DNA from 4 places in the Streptomyces fungicidicus genome. Region 3 is predicted to be linked to each of the others. Evidence: riboswitches for the same ligand, from Rfam matches in the RefSeq annotation. Region 3 holds a riboswitch; each other region holds the start of a gene.

Region 1 (4,989 bases), 2.5 Mb from region 3:
CTCGCCAACGAGTACGGCGGCTCCGGCCTGAGCGTCCAGCACTCCCCCGCCGCGGACCTGCCCGAGCTGGACCAGGAGACGGAACTGGTCATCTACCGGGTCGCCCAGGAGGGCCTCACCAACACCGCCCGCCACGCCGGGGCCCGTCGCGCCGAGCTGGCCCTGCGCCGCGCGCCCGGCGGGGTCGAACTCCTCGTCCGGGACGACGGCCGGGGCACCGGCGCCGCGCCGGAGGGCGCCGGCATCCGCGGGATGCGCGAACGCGCCCTGCTCGTCGGCGCCCGGCTCACCGTGGACCGGGCCGCCGGCGGCGGTACCGAGGTCCGCCTGACCGTCCCCGTCCCCGCCCGTTTCCCCGCGCACGCCCTCGTCCCCGCACGGGAGACCGCGCACGCTCCGCCACCGTGACCGACGCCCCTCGACCGGAAACGCTGAACATGACAGACCCGGCCCCCACCCGCATCCTGCTCGCCGACGACCACGCGCTGGTCCGCCGGGGGGTTCGCCTCATCCTCGACGGTGAGCCGGATCTGACCGTCGTGGCCGAGGCCGCCGACGGTGCCGAAGCCCTCGAGCAGGCCCGTGAGCACCGCCCCGACCTGGCCATCCTCGACATCGCGATGCCCCGCCAGACCGGTCTCCAGGCGGCCCGTGAGCTCTCCCGCACCCTGCCGGAGACCCGCATCCTCATCCTGACCATGTACGACAACGAGCAGTTCTTCTTCGAGGCCCTCGCCGCCGGCGCCTCGGGCTACGTCCTGAAGTCCGTCGCCGACCGCGACCTCGTCGAGGCATGCCACGCCACCATGCGCGGGGAGCCGTTCCTCTATCCCGGCGCCGTCAACGCCCTCATCCACAACTACCTCGACCTGGCGAGGGAGGGCCGCGCCCTGCCGGCCAAGGCGATCACCGACCGCGAGGAGGAGATCCTCAAGCTCGTCGCCGAGGGCCACACCTCGCAGCAGATCGCGGGCCTCCTGGTGATCAGCCCCAAGACGGTGGAGCGGCACCGCGCCAACCTGCTGGCCAAGCTCGGCCTCCGGGACCGCCTCGAACTCACCCGCTACGCCATCCGCGTGGGGCTCATCGAACCCTGACCGGCGCACGGGCCCGCCGGGAGTGTTGCCAGACTGGGCACCCCCGAGCCCGCCCACCCGGAGTAGGAACCGATGCCGCACCCCTACGTCCTGCTGTCCGCCGCCGTCTCCCTCGACGGCTACCTGGACGACACCGGCCCCGAACGGCTGCTGCTGTCCGGCCCGGCCGACTTCGACCGGGTCGACGAGGTACGGGCGTCCGTGGACGCCATCCTGGTCGGCGCCGGCACCCTGCGCGCCGACAACCCGCGGCTGCTGGTCAACTCGCCCGAGCGGCGCGCCGCCCGCCTGGCCGAGGGCCGGACCGAGTACCCGCTCAAGGTCACCGTCAGCGGCTCGGGAGAGCTGGACCCGGCGGCCCGGTTCTGGCACACCGGCGGCGAGAAGGTCCTCTACACCACCGACGAGGGCGCCGAGCGGGCCCGCGTCCTGGGGATCGCCGCCGACGTCGTCCCGCTCGGCGCCGAACTGGACTGGCGGCGGCTGCTGGAGCATCTGCACGCCGCGCGCGGGGTCCGGCGGCTCATGGTCGAGGGCGGCGGACTGATCCACACCCAGCTGATCACCCAGGGCCTCGCCGACGAACTGCAGCTCGCCGTCGCCCCGCTGTTCGTGGGCGACCCGGAGGCCCCCCGCCTCTTCGGCCCCGGCGCCTACCAGGGCGGCAGGCTGCGGCTGACCGGGACCCGCCAGGTCGGCGACGTCGTCCTGATGCGCTACGAGCCCACCGCCCCCGGCACCGGCCCGCTGCCGTCCGCCGCCGACCACCACTGGCTGGCCCTGGCCTGCGAGCTGGCCGCCCTGTGCCCGCCGTCCGCGACGGCGTTCAGCGTGGGCGCGGTCGTCGTGGCCGCCGACGGCACGGAGCTGGCGCGCGGTCACTCCCGGGAGGGCGGGGACCCGGTGGTGCACGCGGAGGAGGCGGCGCTCGCCAAGGCCGATCCCACGGACCCCCGGCTCGCCACCGCCACCGTGTACTCCAGCCTGGAGCCGTGCGCCCGCCGAGCGTCCCGCCCCGCGTCCTGCGTCCGGCTGATCCTGGACGCGGGGGTGCGGCGGGTGGTCACGGCCTGGCGGGAGCCGGACACCTTCGTCGAGGGCGCCGACGGCAGCGGCGTACTGGAGTCCGGGGGCGCCACCGTCGTGGTGCTGCCCGAGCACGAGGACCGCGCCAAGGCGCCCAACGGCCATCTGCTCGGCCGCTGAGACGGGCCCGCCGGTAATGGGTGTGCGGCATGTCCCGCGCATGGCGTACACTGGTGTCTACCGACGCGGGGTGGAGCAGCTCGGTAGCTCGCTGGGCTCATAACCCAGAGGTCGCAGGTTCAAATCCTGTCCCCGCTACTGAAGGCCGAGGGCCGGAATCCATAAGGATTCCGGCCCTCGGTGTTTTCCCCTCCCCCTCCACCCTTTCCCTTCACTCTCACCCAGCGTGAGCGGAGCGTCTCGCAGCGCATAACAACTGACACACCGTCAGTTTCTCGATGTCGTTCGAGGTGCGGTCAACTCGCCCGTTTTTGACCGTCGGTGACGCTTAAGTCCCCCCGGGATTCGTTAATGATCAAGGGGAACAGCTTGGAATCACGCCCTCGCGTCTATTAACGTTCGATAACGCAGCGCGGTCGTCCCAGCCGTCACAGAAGTCGGCTCCGTGCGCACGCGCCGAATCCCGCAAGGGAACCGGGGAACCACCACTTGGGGTGAATCACGCGGATACCGCCGTGGCGACACGGCACGTATACGCGCGTAGGAGACCTTCCTGCTCCGAACCCGTCAGCTAACCCGGTAGGCGAAGGAAGGAAAGGAGTGCGCCCACGTGGCGTCCAACCCGCCTGCCCCCGAGGCCCCCTTCAAGCCGAGCGACACCTTCGCCTACGGCGCGGCAAGCACCGACGAGGGCCCCTTCGAGGAGTGGAACCCCACCGCGGAGACGCTCCGCCCCGTACGGGGCCGGCACCGCGTCTCCAAGCAGCGCGGCGGAGGACTCGCCCGCAGCTCCACCGTGCTGGGCGTCGGTGTCATAGCGGCCGTCGGCGCCGGCGGCATGGCCAGCGCCCAGACCGGCAAGCCCCCGGTCTCGATCTCCGTCCCGGACCTTCCCAGCGTGGGTTCCCTCCTCTCCGACGAGGAAACCCCCAAGGGCTCGGCCACCCCCCTCAGCAGCATCGGCATGACCACCGCCGACAACGAGCAGGGCACCGCCGACGCCGGTGAGGCGCTGCGCGCCCGGATCATGGCGCAGGTCGAGCAGCAGCAGGACCAGGCCGAGACCCAGGCCGAGGCCGAGGCCGTCGCCGCCGCCGAGAAGGCGGCCGCCGACGCCGCCGCCAAGGCGGAGAAGGAAGCCAAGGCCAAGGCCGCCGCCGCCAAGAAGAAGGCGGAGGAGGAAGCCGCGAAGAAGGCCGAGGCCGAGCGCCTCGCCGAGCTGGCCAGGCAGTACGCGGTGCCGACCTCCTCGTACACCCTCTCCTCCACCTTCGGCCAGGCCGGCGCCTACTGGTCCTCCGGCTACCACACCGGCCTCGACTTCGCCGCCCCCACGGGCACGCTGCTCAAGGCCGTCCACACCGGCACGATCACCTCCGCCGGCTGGGACGGCTCCTACGGCTACAAGACCGTGCTGACCCTCGAGGACGGCACCGAGATCTGGTACGCCCACCAGTCGTCCATCAGCGTCAGCGTCGGCCAGAAGGTCAACACCGGCGATGTGATCGGCCGCGTCGGCGCCACCGGCAACGTCACCGGCGCCCACCTCCACCTCGAGGTGCACCCCGGCGGCTCCTCCTCGGGCATCGACCCGCTGGCCTGGCTGCGCGGCAAGGGCCTCACCGTCTGACGTCAGGGCTGCCGGTCGGGTGTGTGCGGGGCGTGCCCCGCGTACGGATGGCCGTAGCCGTAGCCGTAGCCGTGCCCGTATCCCGCGTGCCCCGCGTGTCCCCCGTACACCGCCCACGGCGCCGCCGTGAGCGGTACGGGTGGCGCGGTGGCGCGGGCGGCGTGCTCCAGCGCCGGACGGGCCGGGGCCCGCCGGTGCCACAGCTCCAGCAGCAGCTCCCGTTCCCGTGTGACGAAGTCCGGCCCGGCCCGCCCGAGCCGCCCCCGGTGCCGCAGGAACGCCAGCGACGTCGCGTACGCCTCGTAGGCGGCGACCGAGCGTGCCGCCGCCTTCCCGCCGTACCGGCGCGCGTACTGCCGGGCGACGCGCCGCGCCCGCATCGAGCCCAGCGCGAACGGCTCCGCCGGGCCGAGCCACCCGGCGGCCGCGTACGCGGGCAGTTCCTCCCGCACGGTCCGCAGCTCACGCTGCCGCGTCCACACCATCAGCCAGGTCAGCACCCCGAACGCCGGCACCATGAACGCCGCGTACACCGCGAAGAAGCCGTACCGGCCGAGCGTCGACGAGCCGTTCCACAGTGCGTGCATGCCCATCGCGAGGAGCAGCCCGCCCAGCGGCAGCAGCATCCGGCGCACCCGCCGGCGGCCCGCGGACAGCGCGGCGGCGCCGAAACCGATCCCGGTGAGCACGGTGAACAAGGGGTGCGCGAACGGCGACATCACGATGCGCACGAAGAAGGTCGCCGCCGTGACCGAGGCGACTCCGCTGTCGCCGGTGATCTGGTCGGTGCCGAAGGCGGTGCCGAGGTAGAGGATGTTCTCGGTGAACGCGAAGCCGGTGGCGGTGACCCCGGCTATCACCACGCCGTCGAGGATCCCGGTGAAGTCGCGTCTGCGGAACAGGAAGACCAGCAGCACGGCGGCGGCCTTCGCGGACTCCTCCACCACCGGCGCTATGACCGTCGCCCCGAGGGTGTCGGCGCCGGTCGGATCCGCGGTCGCGGTGGCTATCCAGCGGGTCGCGAAGCTGTTCGCGACGATCGCGATCAGCGCCGCC
Region 2 (4,989 bases), on a different replicon from region 3:
CGACGCGCGCGTGCAGATCACCGGCGGCGCGGGCCACGACGACTCCGGCCTGCTGATGCTGGACACGGACGGGACGTACGTCACACCGGTCTTCGCCGGCCTGTGGAGCGACGGCGGCTTCGGCGGCGCAAGCCGCGCCTGGCACGCCTACCAGCGCGCCCATGTCGTCCCGGACGCCGGCCGGGACCGGCCCGTGCTGTTCAACTCCTGGGAGGCCACCGGCTTCGACATCTCGGAGGAGCAGCAGCGGGCGCTCGCGGCGCGCGCCGCCGGGATGGGCGTCGAGCTGTTCGTGGTCGACGACGGCTGGTTCGGGGCGCGTACGAGCGACCGGGCCGGGCTCGGCGACTGGACGCCCAACCCCGACCGCTTCCCCGGCGGCCTGAAGCCCCTCGCCGACCATGTGCGCGGGCTCGGGATGCGGTTCGGCATCTGGGTCGAGCCGGAGATGGTCAACCCGGACAGCGACCTGTACCGGGCGCACCCCGACTGGGTGCAGTTCCAGCCGGGACGCCGGCGCACGGAGTTCCGCAACCAGCTCGTCCTCAACCTCGCGCGCGACGACGTCCGGGAGTACCTCTGGGAGCGGCTCGACGCGCTGCTCTCCGAGACTCCGGTCGACTATGTGAAGTGGGACTTCAACCGCTGCTTCACCGACGCCGGCTGGCCGGACGACCCCTATCCGCAACGGCTGTGGACCGATCACGTGCGGGGCCTGTACGCCCTGCTGGACCGGCTCAGGGCCGCCCATCCGGGCGTGGCCTTCGAGTCCTGCTCGGGCGGCGGCGGCCGGATCGACCTGGGCGTCCTCTCCCGCACCGACCAGGTATGGACCTCGGACAACACCGATCCGCTCGACCGCCTCGCCATCCAGCACGGCTTCAGCCAGCTCCACCCGGCCCGGGTCATGGCCGCCTGGGTCACCGACAGCCCGAACGCGATGCTGAACGGACGGGTCAGCTCGCTGCGTTTCCGTTTCGTCAGCGCGATGGCCGGGGTGCTCGGCGTCGGCGGTGACCTCACACGGTGGACCGGGCAGGAGCTCGAGGAGGCGCGCGAGTGGGTCGCGCTCTACAAGGAGATCCGGCCGGTTGTCCAGCGCGGTGACCTGTACCGGCTGCGCCCCCCGGCGGGAGGCCTCAGCGCGGTGCAGTACGTCCTCGGCGACGAGACCGTGGTCCTGGCCTGGCTCCAGGCGCAGCACTACGGGGAACCCGTCCCGGCACTCCGGCTGCACGGCGTCGACCCGAACGCCTCGTACGAATGCCTTGAAACGGGTGAAAAGCACCGTGGCGCCGTACTGCGGCACCACGGGCTACACACCGGGCTGCGGGGCGACCTGGATGCGGCGGTCTTCCGGTTCCGGCGCCTGGGATCTGGCGATTGAGGCGTTCTGTCCGATTGGGGTGATTTGCCATAACGCGCCCCGAAAGAAGGGAGGATGGGAAAGGGGCGCGTGAGCATCGTCATATCGGTGACGATGTGTTGTCGCCATGCTCACGTAATTCCGTGAAAAGGCAAGGGAATTCACGGCGCGATCCCTGTGCGGATTGACGCTCGGTGACGCCCTTTCCTCCTTTGGATCACGGAAAAGCGCGTTCGGGGTGAACCTCGCGCTTGTCCCTTCCCGTCCGGGTCGCTTACGTTCGCCACCGATCCGGACGGACGCCTAATCCTGCCGCCGCCCGGAGCCCGCACCCACTGACTGACCCGTGTACGGCAGGAGCGGGGGACCCACAGGTACGACTGCCTGTTCCGGTTCCCGGAACGGCTTGGGGTTAAGCCGCGTGAAAACGCGGCCGGGCATCTCCAGTCCGAACCCGACAGCTCACCTCGCAGGCGCCGGAGAGGAATTCACCATGCCCGCGAAGGGTAAGCACCGCCGTACCACGGCCCAGCGTCTGACCCGTTCCATCGCCGTCGCCGGAACCGGTGGCGCCGTACTCGCCCTGCCGCTTCTCGGCGCCACCGGCGCGCACGCCGCCACGCCGCAGACCGCCCCCGGAAAGACCGTCCAGTCCCTTTCCGCCGCCGGCCAGTCGGCCGCCGCCGAGAAGGGCGACGACGCCCGCACGTACACCGTGAAGGCGGGCGACTACCTCGCGAAGATCGCCGAGGCCGAGCACGTCGACGGCGGCTGGAAGAAGCTCTACGCGGACAACCGCGATGCCGTCGGGTCCGACCCGTCGCTCATCCACCCCGGCCTGAAGCTCTCCCTCGAGGGCAAGGCCGCCGCGAGCACCCCGAAGAAGTCGTCCACCCCGAAGGCCCCCGAGGCCGCCGCGGAGAAGAAGGCCGAGAAGCCCGCCGCGCAGCCGTCGGAGCAGTCCGCCTCGGACACCTCCGCCCAGTCCACGAGCACCGACCAGGCCGCGAGCACCTCCGGTTACACCTCCCCGGTGCCCGGCGGCGGCCTCGGCACCGCCTACAAGGTGGCCGGCAGCATGTGGTCCAGCGGCTACCACACCGGTGTCGACTTCGCCGTCCCGACCGGCACCTCCCTGAAGGCCGTCGGCGCGGGCACCGTCGTCTCCGCCGGCTACGGCGGCGCGTACGGCAACCAGGTCGTCATCAAGCTCAATGACGGCTACTACGCCCAGTACGCCCACCTGTCCTCGCTGTCCGTCTCGGCCGGCCAGACCGTCACCGCCGGCCAGCAGGTCGGCCTCTCCGGCGCGACCGGCAACGTGACCGGCCCGCACCTGCACTTCGAGATCCGCACCACCCCGGACTACGGCTCGGACGTGGACCCGGTCTCCTACCTTCGTGGCAAGGGCGTCTCGATCTGACCCCCTGCGACACCCTTCCTGACACGCGCGCCGGTGGCCGGCCCCGATCCACGGGGCCGGCCACCGGCGTATTCCGGAGTTGGCCAACATTTTGAGGGTGTCTTATCTCACCGCACGTCAACCCCTCCTTACGGTCGCGTAGGTCACATTGGAAGGTGAATCATGTGCAGCTGTGGCAGACGATTCGAAGAGTGACAGCAGAGCAGTGATCGGGTCGTACGTGGCGGTGGGGGACAGCTTCACCGAAGGCGTCGGCGACCCCGGCCCCGACGGGGCGTTCGTCGGCTGGGCCGACCGGTTCGCCGTACTTCTCGCCGACCGCCGCCCCGAAGGGGACTTCGCGTACACCAACCTCGCCGTGCGCGGAAAGCTGCTGGACCAGATCGTGGCCCACCAGCTGCCCCGCGCCGTCCAGCTCGCCCCCGACCTGGTCACGTTCTGCGCGGGCGGCAACGACATCATCCGTCCCGGAACCGACCCGGACGAGGTGGCCGAGCGCTTCGAGCGGGCGGTCGCCGCGCTCACCGCCGTGTCCGGCACCGTCATGGTGACCACGGGGTTCGACACCCGCGGCGTGCCCCTGCTGAAGCACCTGCGCGGCAAGATCGCGACGTACAACGGGCATGTGCGGGCCGTCGCCGACCGCTACGGCTGCCCCGTGCTCGACCTGTGGTCCCTCAGGAGCGTCCAGGACCGCAGGGCCTGGGACGCCGACCGGCTGCACCTGTCGCCGGAGGGACACACCCGCGTCGCGCTGCGGGCGGGGCAGCTCCTCGGCATGGAGATCCCCGCCGACCCGGAACAGCCGTGGCCGCCCCTGCCGCCCCGCGGCGCCTTCGACGTCCGGCGGGACGACGTCCAGTGGGCGCGCGAGTACCTGGTGCCGTGGATCGGCCGCCGGCTACGCGGGCAGTCCTCGGGCGACCACGTGCGGGCGAAGGGGACGCTCTCGCCCGACGACATCAAGGTACGGATCGCCACGGTGGCCTGAGCGCCGGGTACCGCCGCACGCACATAATGGAATGTCTGACCGACTCCACCTGGAGGCACCGTGGCCGTCACCCGTTCCGATCGCTCCGGGCTGCGCGCCCTGCGGCCCGAGTCCTTCGGCGCGGACCCCGGCGGCGAGCGCATGGCGCGCATCCGCAGGTCCCCGCACTTCAAGGACGGCGTCTTCCAGAACCCCGGGGGCCCCGCCCGGATCCGCCCGTCCGGATCGACCCGGGACCTGGCGAGGACCTACTTCGACAAGGACTCCCGGTCCCGGCGCGCCCCCAAGGGCGCGATCCCGGTGCACCCGACCACCCTGGCCGACATCTCCCGTCCGCCGGCCACGGGCCTGCGGCTGACCTGGATGGGCCACTCCGGCGTGCTCGCGGAGATCGACGGCCACCGGGTCCTGTTCGACCCCGTCTGGGGTGAGCGCTGCTCGCCGTTCCCCTTCGCCGGCCCCAGGCGGCTGCACCCCGTGCCGCTGCCGCTGGCCGCGCTCGGCCCGGTCGACGTCGTCGTGATCTCCCACGACCACTACGACCACCTGGACCTGCCCACGATCAAGGCGCTGGCCGGCACGGACACCCTGTTCGCGGTGCCCCTCGGCGTCGGCGCGCACCTGGAGCACTGGGGCGTGTCCGCCGGCCGGCTGCGCGAACTGGACTGGCACGAGACGACGAAGGTCGGCGGGCTCACCCTCACCGCCACCCCGGCCCGCCACTTCTGCGGCCGGGGCCTGCGCAACACCCAGCACACCCTGTGGGCCTCCTGGGTGGTCGAGGGCGAGGAGCACCGCGTCTACCACAGCGGTGACACCGGCTACTTCGATGGCTTCAAGGACATCGGCGCCGGTCACGGCCCGTTCGACGCCACGATGATCCAGGTGGGCGCCTACTCGGACTTCTGGCCCGACATCCACATGACGCCCGAGGAGGGCGTCCGGGCCCATCTCGACCTGCAGGGCGGGGACGCGGCCGGTGTGCTGCTGCCCATCCACTGGGCCACCTTCAACCTGGCGCCGCACGCCTGGGCGGAGCCGGGGGAGTGGATGAGGGACGCGGGCGAGGAGGCGGGCCAGGCGGTGGCGTTCCCCCGGCCGGGCGAGCCTTTCGAGCCGGCGGGGGAGCTGCCGGTGGAGCCGTGGTGGCGGGCGGTGTCCGGTCCGGTCGCCCGTTCGTGGAACCGTCCCCGGAGCGCCGAGGGCGTG
Region 3 (4,989 bases):
TCGGGACACGGATCGACGAGACCTCCGCGAACGATGTGATGGCCCAGTTCATGTACCTGGAGCACCACGCCCCGGACCAGGACATCTCGCTGTACATCAACTCCCCCGGGGGCTCCTTCCACGCCATGTCGGCGATCCACGACACGCTGCGCTACGTCACCTGCGACGTGGAGACCGTCTGCCTGGGCCAGGCGGAGGGGGCCGCCGCGCTACTGCTGGCCGCCGGCGCCCCGGGCAAGCGGCTCGTACTGCCCGGCTCCCGCCTCGTGCTCCGTCAGCCCGTCCTCCTGGAGCCCGTCGAGGGACAGACGAGCGACCTGGCGATCCAGGCCGAGGAGCTGAACCGCATCCGGGCCCGGATGGAGGAGATGCTGGTCCGCCACACCGGCCGCACCGCGGAACAGGTCCGGGCGGACATCGAGCGGGACACGGTCCTCGACGCCGGGGCGGCGGTCGAGTACGGCCTGGCGGACCGCGTCGTGCCCCACCGCAGGAGCCTCTCGCCCGCCTCAGGCGCGAGGTGAGCCGCCGGTGCTGCCCCCCGAGTTGCCTCCGCTGCCCGCGCTGACCCGCGCGGAGGCCGAGCTGATCGACCGTTACCTCGAGGCCGTCGACCTGCTCGGCCGGGTCAATCCCGCCCTCGGCGGCGACACCTACCGCGGGCTGCGTGCCGCCCAGGCGCTGGTCGGCAAGGCGATCGCGCTGCGCGACGCGCTGACCCTGATGCACGGGCGCGGCGAGAGCGAGCTGCACTCCGCCACGCTGGCCCGGGCCCTGCGGGTGCTGGACGGCGAACGGCGCACGGCCCGGGTCACCCTGCCGCCCGAGTCCGGCAGTTGACCCGCGCGCACCCGGCACGACGACCCCGGTCGGCGGTGCGCCCCGGCCGGGGTTGAAACGGACCAAACGGCTTACCACCATCCGGCGTAGACGAACCTGCTGTTTTCGGGGCGCCGAAGTTGCTCACCCTGCGCACCCGAATGCCGGAATGAGTCGTTCCACCGCTGGTCCGCGACTCCGCCGGGTGTCGGCCGACTCCCCGAACAGTGGGGTGTCCACCCGAACGGATGAGTGGTGAGTAACAACACAAACCACCCGTTCCGTTGGGTTTTCGATCGCGCCATGAGCCAAGATCCCTGACTGACGACAAGACCCCGCCGCCGCGGCGGGGCGATCCGGGCGGACGCCGAGTCCTGCCGCCGCCCGGATGACGGGTCGACAGGAGTGGATCGGCAGGAGTGGAGGACCCAAGCACGACGGGCCGCCGGAGCGTCAGTTCCGAGCAGTCCTTGGGGTGAAGCCGCACTCGTGCGGCCGGGCCACTTCGCCAGCCCGAATCCGACAGGTCATCCTTCACAGGCGGCTGACGAAGGGTTGCGCATGACTGCGCTCAATCGTGTCCCGTCTCTCATGGCCCGGGCCGGCACGGCCTCGGCCCTCACCCTGGCCGCCGTGGGCGGCACCATCGCGGTCCCGGGAGCCGCCTCGGAGGCCGCGGCCGCGGGCCTGGCCACCAAGGCGCTGCACATCGCCGCTTCCAAGAAGGGCTCCCCCTACCAGTGGGGCGCCATAGGGCCGAACAGGTTCGACTGCTCCGGTCTGACGCTGTACTCGTTCAAGAAGGCGGGCAAGAAGCTGCCGCGCACCGCCGACCAGCAGTACAACCACACACGCCATGTCTCCGCCAAGAGTCGCAAGGCGGGAGACCTGGTGTTCTTCCACTCGGGCGGCTACGTCTACCACGTCGGCATCTACGCGGGTAAGGGCAAGATCTGGCACGCCCCGAAGACCGGGGACGTGGTGCGCCTGCAGAAGATCTGGACCCGCAGCGTCTCGTACGGCCGGGTGAGGTGATCCGCGGGGGCGGCGGCACCGAGGGGCCCGCCGTCCCGACGTCCGTGGACGAGAGGGCGCCTACTGCTCCCGCCGGCCCGCCGCCGTGACCGTCTCGGCGGCCTGGGCGGTCTGGACGGCCTGGGCGGCCCACGGGAGCTCCACCGAGACCGTCTTGCCACCCTCACGCGTGGGGCGGATCCTCAGCCTGCCGCCGCACTCCGCGGTCAGCCAGCGAATGATGACCAGCCCGCGGCCGTTGTCCTGCTGAACCGCCGCGGGCAGCCGCTTGGGGAACCCCGGGTGGCTGTCCGTCACCCCGATGTGCACCCGCTCGTCACGGATCAGGACGATGTCCACCGTGAACGTGGGGGACTGCCCGAACGTGTGCTGCACCGCGTTGGTGGCGAGCTCGGAGACGATCAGCCGGACGGTGTCGCACAGTTCCGCGTCCGCCGGCATCCCCCATTCCTCCAGCGTGCCCACCACATGCGCACGGGCGGCGGAGACCGAGCCGGGATCGCTCGGCAGAGTGACGGATGCTTCCAGATGGTCTGCCATGGCGACGTCGTCCCTTTCCCACGGAACCGCGGTCCGGCACGGGGCGGCTGGTTCGAGTACGGTCCCGCACTGGTGGTTCGTCGTCAGACTGCCATCACCGCACGGCGCTGGGCGGCGATCCACCAAGATATGCATATATCTGTCGCCCGAAGCGGTGAACTCTGCGACGGGAGAGCGTATCCGGGCGGCTCGGAAGGAGTAAGGAGAAGCCCATGCAGAACGGTCCCGCGGTGCGCCGCCGGAAGCTGGGCGCCGAATTGCGCGCGCTGCGCACCTCGGCCAACCTCACCAGTGGTGAGGCGGCCCGGCTGGCGGGCTGGCACCAGTCGAAGGTGAGCCGGATCGAGACGGGCACGAGCGGGGTGAAACCGGCCGACGTGCGGCTGCTGCTCGACGTCTACGGTGTCGGCGATCCGCAGCTGCGGCAGTTGCTGCTGGTCCTCTCGGGCTCCGGTGACGACGGCGGCCGGCACCACTGGTGGCACGCCTACCGGGGCGTACTGCCGCCCACCTACCGGGACTTCATCAGCCTGGAGTCGCAGGCCAGCGCGATGCGCACCCTGGAGACCACGGTGATTCCCGGACTGCTGCAGACGCCGGAGTACGCCCGCGCGGTGACGGAGGCGGCGCTGGAGGGCGCGTCGGAGGAACGGCTGGACGCGCTGGTGGAGGTGCGGCTTGCCCGGCAGGACGTGCTGCGGGCGGAGCCGCCGCTGGAGCTGAGCGCGGTCCTGGACGAGGCGGTGCTGCGCCGGGAGGTCGGCGGTCCCGGTGTGATGTCCCGGCAGCTGAACCGGCTGGTCGAGGCGGCCCGGCTGCCCCAGGTGCGCCTGCAGGTCCTGCCCTTCACCGCCGGTGCGCATATCGGCGTGACAGGTCCTTTCGTAATCTTTTCATTTTCGCGCACTTCTGATCTGGATGTGGTTGTTCTCGACCACTTGACGAGTAGCCTCCACCTCGAGCGGAAAGAAGACCTCCGGGCCTACTCGGAGGCCTTCAACGCCCTTTCGATCCACGCCCTTTCGCCCGAGGACTCGTTGGATTTCATCGCCGGTGCCGCAGCCGGCGTGTAAGGAGGCACGATGCCCGCACCGCCTCGGACCATCCCTTCCAGCCCCGCACTGCGCGATGCCCGGTGGCTGCGCAGCAGCTACAGCACGGGGGCGAACAACTGTGTGGAGACGGCCCGGCCGACCACCGGAGCCCTGGCCGGACTGCTCGCCGTGCGCGACTCCAAGGCCCCGGACGGGCCCGCGCTGCTCTTCTCACCGGGCAGCTGGACGGAGTTCCTGAACGGGGTCCGCTGAGCGGACCCCGGATCGCCCACCCGACCGATCACCCCGTCGTCGAGCGACACACGGCCGTGCCCCGCCGACTCATGGCCGCGTCTCGCCGATCACCCGTACAGCGCGTTCGATCTCCGCCCCGGACAGGTCCGCGCGGGCGGTCAGCCTGAGCCGTGACACGCCGTCGGGCACGGAAGGAGGACGGAAACAGCCCACGGACAGGCCGGCCGCCCGGCAGTCGGCCGCCCAACGCACGGCCTGCTCCGGGGAAGGAGCACGCACGGAGACGACCGCGGCGTCCGGACGCACCGCTTCCAGGCCCGCGGCCGTCAGCCGGGTGTGCAGTTCCCGCGCGACCTCACCGGCCCGCGCCGCGCGGGCCGGTTCGCGGCGCAGCAGCCGGAGCGCCGCCAGCGCCGCGCCGGCCGCCGCGGGGGCGAGTCCCGTGTCGAAGATGAACGTCCGGGCCGCGTTGACCAGGTGGCCGATCACCCGGGAGGGCCCGAGCACCGCTCCGCCCTGGCCGCCGAGCGACTTGGACAGCGTCACCGTCACGACGACGTCGTCGGCGCCCGCCAGTCCCGCCGCGTGCGGCGCCCCGCGCCCGCCGTCGCCGAGCACGCCGAGGCCGTGCGCGTCGTCGAGCACCAGACCCGCGCCGTGCTCCCGGCACGCCTCCGCGAGCCCGGTGAGCGGGGCGGCGTCGCCGTCCACCGAGAACACCGTGTCGGAGACCGCGACCGCGGGCCCCTCGTGCCCGCCCAGCGCCTTGCGCACGGCGTCCGGGTCGGCGTGCGCCGCGACCTGCGTCGTCCCGCGGGCCAGCCGGCAGCCGTCGATCAGCGAGGCGTGGTTGCCCGCGTCGGAGACGATCAGGGAGCCGTGCGGGGCCAGCGCGGTGACGGCGGCGAGGTTGGCCGCGTACCCGGAGGAGAAGACCAGGGCCGCCTCGAAGCCGCAGAAGTCCGCCAGTTCGCCCTCCAGCTCGGCGTGGAGTTCGGTGCTGCCTGTGACGAGCCGGGAGCCGGTCGAACCGCCGCCCCAGGTCCGCGCGGCCCGCGCCGCGCCCTCGGTGACTTCCGGGTGCCTGGCGAGGCCCAGATAGTCGTTGCTCGCCAGATCGAGCAGCGGGGACTCGGCCGCCCGCGGACGCAGGGTGCGCACGAGCCCGGCCCGGCGGCGCAGTTCCGCCTGCTCGTCGATCCAGCCGAACGCCATGGGTCCTCCAGGGCTTTTGTAGGCAGTGCACAGACACTAGCGGCAGCCCGTACGGACCACTGTGTGGCAATACCCACACCTCGAAGCGCCT
Region 4 (4,989 bases), 3.4 Mb from region 3:
CGGACTCAGCACACGCATGCGTCCACCGCTCACCTGACCCCCCGATCAAGTCCCCCCTGGACATCTGGAAGGTACCGCCCGGGACCGGCTCGCCGGTAGATAGCGGCGCATGTTCTCGCCAAACGGGGAAAGAGTCCTCAACCGGTCCGTACCCGGCGATGACGGAAGGCGAACCGCACCGAAAGCGAGCCGTTCCGTACACGGTGGGCAGCGGATCCGTCCACGGTGAATCGGGCCGTCGTGTTGTCCGTATTCTCTGATCATGGCCGCACCCACCGCATATTCACTCATCGCCACCGACCTGGACGGGACGCTGCTGCGCGGCGACGACACCCTCTCCGACCGGTCCCTCGCCGCGCTCGCGCGGGCGGAGCGGGCCGGCGCGCGGCACCTCGTGGTGACGGGGCGCCCGGCTCCCAGAGTGCAGCCGCTCCTGGACGACCTCGGCTGCACGGGGCTCGCGGTGTGCGGACAGGGCGCGCAGGTGTACGACGCCGGCGCGGACCGGATGCTGTGGTCCGTCACGCTGGACCGGGAACTGGCGGAGACCGCGCTCGGCAAGATCGAGGCCGAGGTGGGGGAGGTGTACGCCGCGGTCGACCAGGACGGGGTCGACGGGCTGACGCTGATCGAGCCCGGCTATCTGATGCCGCACCCGACCCTGCCTGCCGTACGGGTCGAGCGGCGCGCCGAGCTGTGGGACCGGCCGATCAGCAAGGTGCTGCTGCGCCACCCGGACCTGTCCGACGACGCGTTGGCGGCGGCGGCGCGGTCGGTGGTCGGCTCGCTGGCCACGGTCACCATGTCGGGGCCGGGCACCGTGGAGCTCCAGCCGTGCGGGGTGACCAAGGCGACCGGTCTCGCGCTGGCCGCCGAGCACCTGGGGCTGAGCGCGGCCGGGACCGTCGCCTTCGGCGACATGCCGAACGACATCCCCATGTTCGACTGGGCCGCCCACGGGGTCGCCATGGGCAACGCGCATCCGGAGCTGAAGGCGGTGGCCGACGAGGTCACCACGTCGAACGAGGACGACGGCGTGGCCGTCGTCCTCGAGCGACTGTTCGATGGTGCGGCCGTGCTGGGCCGTCAGCGGTCGGCTCAGTACGCGCTGAAGACGTTGTCGATGGAGCCGTAGCGGTCGGCGGCGTAGTTGCAGGCCGCCGTGATGTTCGCGACCGGGTCGTACGGGTCGAAGGCGGTGCCGGGCACGTGGTAGGCCTGGAAGGTCGGGTCGATGACCTGCAGCAGACCCTTCGACGGGGTGCCGGCGGCGGCGTTGGAGTCCCAGTTGTTGATGGCGAGCGGGTTGCCGGAGGACTCGCGCATGATGTTGCGGTGGATGCCGTCGTAGCTGCCGGGGATGCCGTTCTGCGCCATGACGTCCAGCGACTCGCGGATCCAGCCGTCGAGGTTGTCCGGGTAGGCCGTCGTGGAGGCGGCGGCCGCGGTGGTGTCGGTGGTCGCCGCGGAGGCGGCGGTGGCGCCGAACAGCGGCAGGGCGACCATGGCGACGCCGGTGCCGGCGACGGCGAGCGAGCGGACGAGGCGGCGGTTGCCGAAGCGCGGGCGCTGGGCGGGAGCAGACATGTGTGGGTTCCTCTCCTACGCCTGCGAGGTGAGCTGTCGGGTTCGGGCGGGAGAGTGCCCGGCCGTGCCCCTGCGGGCATGGCTTCACCCCGAGCCGTCCCGGCGCGTGGCCGGTCCGGCGGCTTACCTGGGTCCCCCGCTCCTGCCGTACTGAGTGATCGTCGGTGGTGGATGCGGGCGGCGGCAGGATTAGGCGTCCACCCGGCAGGCCGGGAACGTATGCGAGAGCGGATGCCGGGAACAAGTGTGGGAATCACATAAGGGGCCGTTTGATCTTCGAATGGGGGTTTTGGGCTACTTGATCCTTTGCGATTGCCAAGGGTCAACTTCCGTCCGGTGGAAGGGGAAACGCCGGTGCGGGGGAGGGGCGGACGGGCGGCGTTCGGGCGTGACTCACTTCACTGGCGGCAGGCCCGGAGAGTATTTACCGCCAAGGGGAATTCGCTTGCCAATTGCGGCAAATCGGACGGCGGTCCGGGCAGGATGGTTGGCGGGTCGCTACGCCCGGGAAGTAGGGGAATGTCCGTTGCTATCAGCCGATCAAAAGCACTCCGTTCCCGGTCCCGTACCGCCCTGCCCGTAACCCTGGGCGCTGGCGGTGATCGAAACGTGACCGGATACGCTGACTCGAGTGATGGCAGCGACCTATCGACAATCCCTGTAATCGCCAGAAGACACCAGCAGACAGGAGACCCCTCGTGACCGTCGTCGGGCCGTTCGGGCTGAGCGTGCGGGACCAGGCTCTGGAAGCCGATGTCCAGGCCGGATTGACGGCTGTCGAGGAGGGACTGCTCGAGGCCACCAAGAGCGAGGTGCCCCTCATCACGGGGGCCGCCCAGCACCTGGTGCGGGCCGGCGGCAAACGCTTCCGCCCCCTGCTGGTGATGCTCTCCGCCCAGTTCGGCGACCCCTACGCGCCCGGTGTCGTGCCCTCGGCCGTGGTGGTGGAGCTGACCCACCTGGCCACGCTCTACCACGACGACGTGATGGACGAGGCCGAGGTGCGCCGCGGAGTCGCCAGCGCGAACGCCCGCTGGGGAAACTCCGTCGCGGTCCTCACCGGCGACTTCCTGTTCGCCCGGGCCTCGCACATCCTGGCCGACCTCGGCCCGGAGGCGGTACGGGTACAGGCCGAGGCGTTCGAACGGCTGGTCACCGGGCAGATCCTGGAGACCGCGGGACCCCAGGACGGCCGTGACCCGGTCGACCACTACCTGGACGTGCTCGGCGGCAAGACCGGCTCGCTGGTCGCGGTCTCCTGCCGCTTCGGCGCGATGATGTCCGGCGCCGACGACACGGTCGTGGACGTCCTCACCCAGTACGGCGAACGGCTCGGCGTCGCCTTCCAGCTCGCCGACGACGTCCTGGACATCGCCTCCGACTCCCACGAGTCCGGCAAGACCCCCGGCACCGACCTGCGCGAGGGCATCGCCACGCTGCCCGTGCTGCGGCTGCGCGAGCGCGCGGCCCGGCTCGGACTCGCCGACGACCTCGCCCTGTGCGAGCTGCTGGACTCCGACCTCACCGACGACGCCCGGCACGCCGAGGCGCTGCGGCTGCTGCGCGCCCACCCCGCGCTGGAGCACGCCCGCCGGGACACCGTCCGCTACGCCGAGGAGGCGCGCGCGGCGCTGGCCCCGCTGCGGGAGTGCGAGGCGAAGGCGGCGCTCGTGCAGCTGTGCGACGCGGTGGTGCACCGGGCGGGCTGAACCGGCCCGAACTCCCCCGCGACCCCTAATGGTCGGGGGAGGAAACCGCCCCCCGTGTCATACCCCAGCAGTACACGGAGTTGCGTCCGGGGTCTGACGAATCCGCCTGCGGAATTTGGGCAGATGGACAACGACGGACAACACCACTTCTCACCGATTCGGGTGAGAATGGCGGCTCGGGGTGAGACTGGTGCGAGGACACGAGACGGAAGCCGCCGCCGACCACGGAGGTAGGGCACACATGGCACCGTACGAATCCGACGACACGACGACCGTGGGCGAGGCCGACGAGCCGCGCCCGGCGCGGCGCAGGGCCGCCCGGTACGTCGTCCCGGTCACGGTGATGGGGGTGGCGGCCGCGACCATCGGGCTCGTCCCCGCCCTCGCCGACTCCGGCGACCCGGACCTGCCGGAGATCACCGCCGCGCAGCTGATAGAGAAGATCGCGAAGTCGGACGTCGAGCGGCTGTCCGGCACCGTGAAGATCACCACGGACCTCGGTCTGCCGGACCTCGGCGGCCTGGAGAGCGGCCTCGCCTCCGGCGCCATGGAGCGCGGCGGGGAGGGCGGCTCCTCGGCCGACCCGACCGCCAAGCTCACCGAACTGGCCTCCGGCACGCACACGCTGCGCGTCGCGGCCGACGGCCCGGACAAGCAGAAGCTGTCGCTCCTCGAGAACGCCGCCGAGTACAGCCTCATCCACGACGGCAAGGACGTCTGGGGCTACGACAGCGCGTCCAACGAGGTCTACCACAGCACGGTCGACCCGTCCGGCGAGGACCGGGAGCAGCAGCCCCCGGCCACCCCGAAGGACTTCGCCGAGGAGGCCCTGAAGTCGGTCGACGACACCACGTCCGTGACCGTCGACGGCACCGCGCAGGTGGCCGGCCGGGACGCGTACAAGCTGGTCGTCAAGCCCCGGCAGTCCGGCTCCACGGTCGGCGCCATCAGCATCGCGGTGGACCACAAAACCGGCATGCCGCTGAAGTTCACGCTCACCCCGGCGAGCGGCGGCTCGGCCGTCGTGGACGTCGGCTTCACCAAGGTGAGCTTCGACAAGCCGGACGCCTCCACGTTCGCTTTCACCCCGCCCAAAGGCGCCAAGGTGACCGAGGACGACGGACGGGCCGAGGGCCGGGAGCACTCCGGGAAGCCGGAGAAGGCCCCCAAGTCCGAGGAGGACCTGGCCAAGGGTCTCGACGGGCTGAAGATGCTCGGCGAGGGCTGGAACTCCATCGCCACCTTCGACACCGGCGGCCGGGGCGGCCTGCCCACCGGTGAGGCGGGCGGCGACCTCGGCGGCTTCCTCGACTCGCTCGGCGACCGCGTCAAGGGCGACTTCGGCACGGGCACGGTGTTCAGCACCCGCCTGGTCAACGCCCTGATCACCGAGGACGGCAAGGTCTACGTGGGCGCGGTCACCAAGGACGCCCTCGTGAAGGCGGCCGACGCGGGGAAGTAGGGCCCCGGGACCTTACGACGTGACAGGGAACGAGGGAGCCGATGGGCGAGGCGTCCGCCACCGGACCGGAGCGGCGCGAAGAGAGGGACCCGGGTGACGGTGTCATCACCACCCGCGCCCTCACCAAGCGCTACCGCGGCGGACAGCTCGCCGTGGACGGTCTGCACCTGACCGTCCCGGCGGGCAGCGTCTTCGGCTTCCTCGGTCCCAACGGCTCCGGCAAGACCACCA

The links. Region 3 has a riboswitch for cyclic di-AMP ahead of CNQ36_RS04875 (C40 family peptidase). Riboswitches for the same ligand answer to the same signal wherever they lie in the genome.
Region 1: it holds a riboswitch for cyclic di-AMP, as region 3 does, so the genes downstream of both, CNQ36_RS16470 (M23 family metallopeptidase) here and CNQ36_RS04875 (C40 family peptidase) in region 3, are expected to answer to the same signal.
Region 2: it holds a riboswitch for cyclic di-AMP, as region 3 does, so the genes downstream of both, CNQ36_RS31180 (M23 family metallopeptidase) here and CNQ36_RS04875 (C40 family peptidase) in region 3, are expected to answer to the same signal.
Region 4: it holds a riboswitch for cyclic di-AMP, as region 3 does, so the genes downstream of both, CNQ36_RS20645 (transglycosylase SLT domain-containing protein) here and CNQ36_RS04875 (C40 family peptidase) in region 3, are expected to answer to the same signal.

The regions. Positions count from the first base shown of each region.
Region 1 is NZ_CP023407.1:3,636,806-3,641,794, reverse strand. Features, by position in the region: gene CNQ36_RS16490 (sensor histidine kinase) at 1-408, shown strand, start outside; gene CNQ36_RS16485 (response regulator transcription factor) at 438-1,097, shown strand; gene CNQ36_RS16480 (dihydrofolate reductase family protein) at 1,170-2,303, shown strand; tRNA gene CNQ36_RS16475 (tRNA-Met) at 2,368-2,441, shown strand; cyclic di-AMP (ydaO/yuaA leader) riboswitch at 2,748-2,904, shown strand; gene CNQ36_RS16470 (M23 family metallopeptidase) at 2,914-3,933, shown strand; gene CNQ36_RS16465 (PrsW family intramembrane metalloprotease) at 3,936-4,989, opposite strand, start outside.
Region 2 is NZ_CP023408.1:215,661-220,649, forward strand. Features, by position in the region: gene CNQ36_RS31175 (alpha-galactosidase) at 1-1,387, shown strand, start outside; cyclic di-AMP (ydaO/yuaA leader) riboswitch at 1,693-1,857, shown strand; gene CNQ36_RS31180 (M23 family metallopeptidase) at 1,860-2,789, shown strand; gene CNQ36_RS31185 (SGNH/GDSL hydrolase family protein) at 2,995-3,780, shown strand; gene CNQ36_RS31190 (MBL fold metallo-hydrolase) at 3,841-4,989, shown strand, end outside.
Region 3 is NZ_CP023407.1:1,102,081-1,107,069, forward strand. Features, by position in the region: gene CNQ36_RS04865 (ATP-dependent Clp protease proteolytic subunit) at 1-524, shown strand, start outside; gene CNQ36_RS04870 (hypothetical protein) at 532-840, shown strand; cyclic di-AMP (ydaO/yuaA leader) riboswitch at 1,188-1,377, shown strand; gene CNQ36_RS04875 (C40 family peptidase) at 1,381-1,854, shown strand; gene CNQ36_RS04880 (ATP-binding protein) at 1,915-2,394, opposite strand; gene CNQ36_RS04885 (helix-turn-helix domain-containing protein) at 2,607-3,467, shown strand; gene CNQ36_RS04890 (DUF397 domain-containing protein) at 3,477-3,701, shown strand; gene CNQ36_RS04895 (8-amino-7-oxononanoate synthase) at 3,771-4,898, opposite strand.
Region 4 is NZ_CP023407.1:4,505,200-4,510,188, forward strand. Features, by position in the region: gene CNQ36_RS20635 (GNAT family N-acetyltransferase) at 1-18, opposite strand, end outside; gene CNQ36_RS20640 (HAD family hydrolase) at 263-1,135, shown strand; gene CNQ36_RS20645 (transglycosylase SLT domain-containing protein) at 1,099-1,587, opposite strand; cyclic di-AMP (ydaO/yuaA leader) riboswitch at 1,591-1,754, opposite strand; gene CNQ36_RS20650 (polyprenyl synthetase family protein) at 2,286-3,296, shown strand; gene CNQ36_RS20655 (LolA family protein) at 3,538-4,758, shown strand; gene CNQ36_RS20660 (ABC transporter ATP-binding protein) at 4,800-4,989, shown strand, end outside.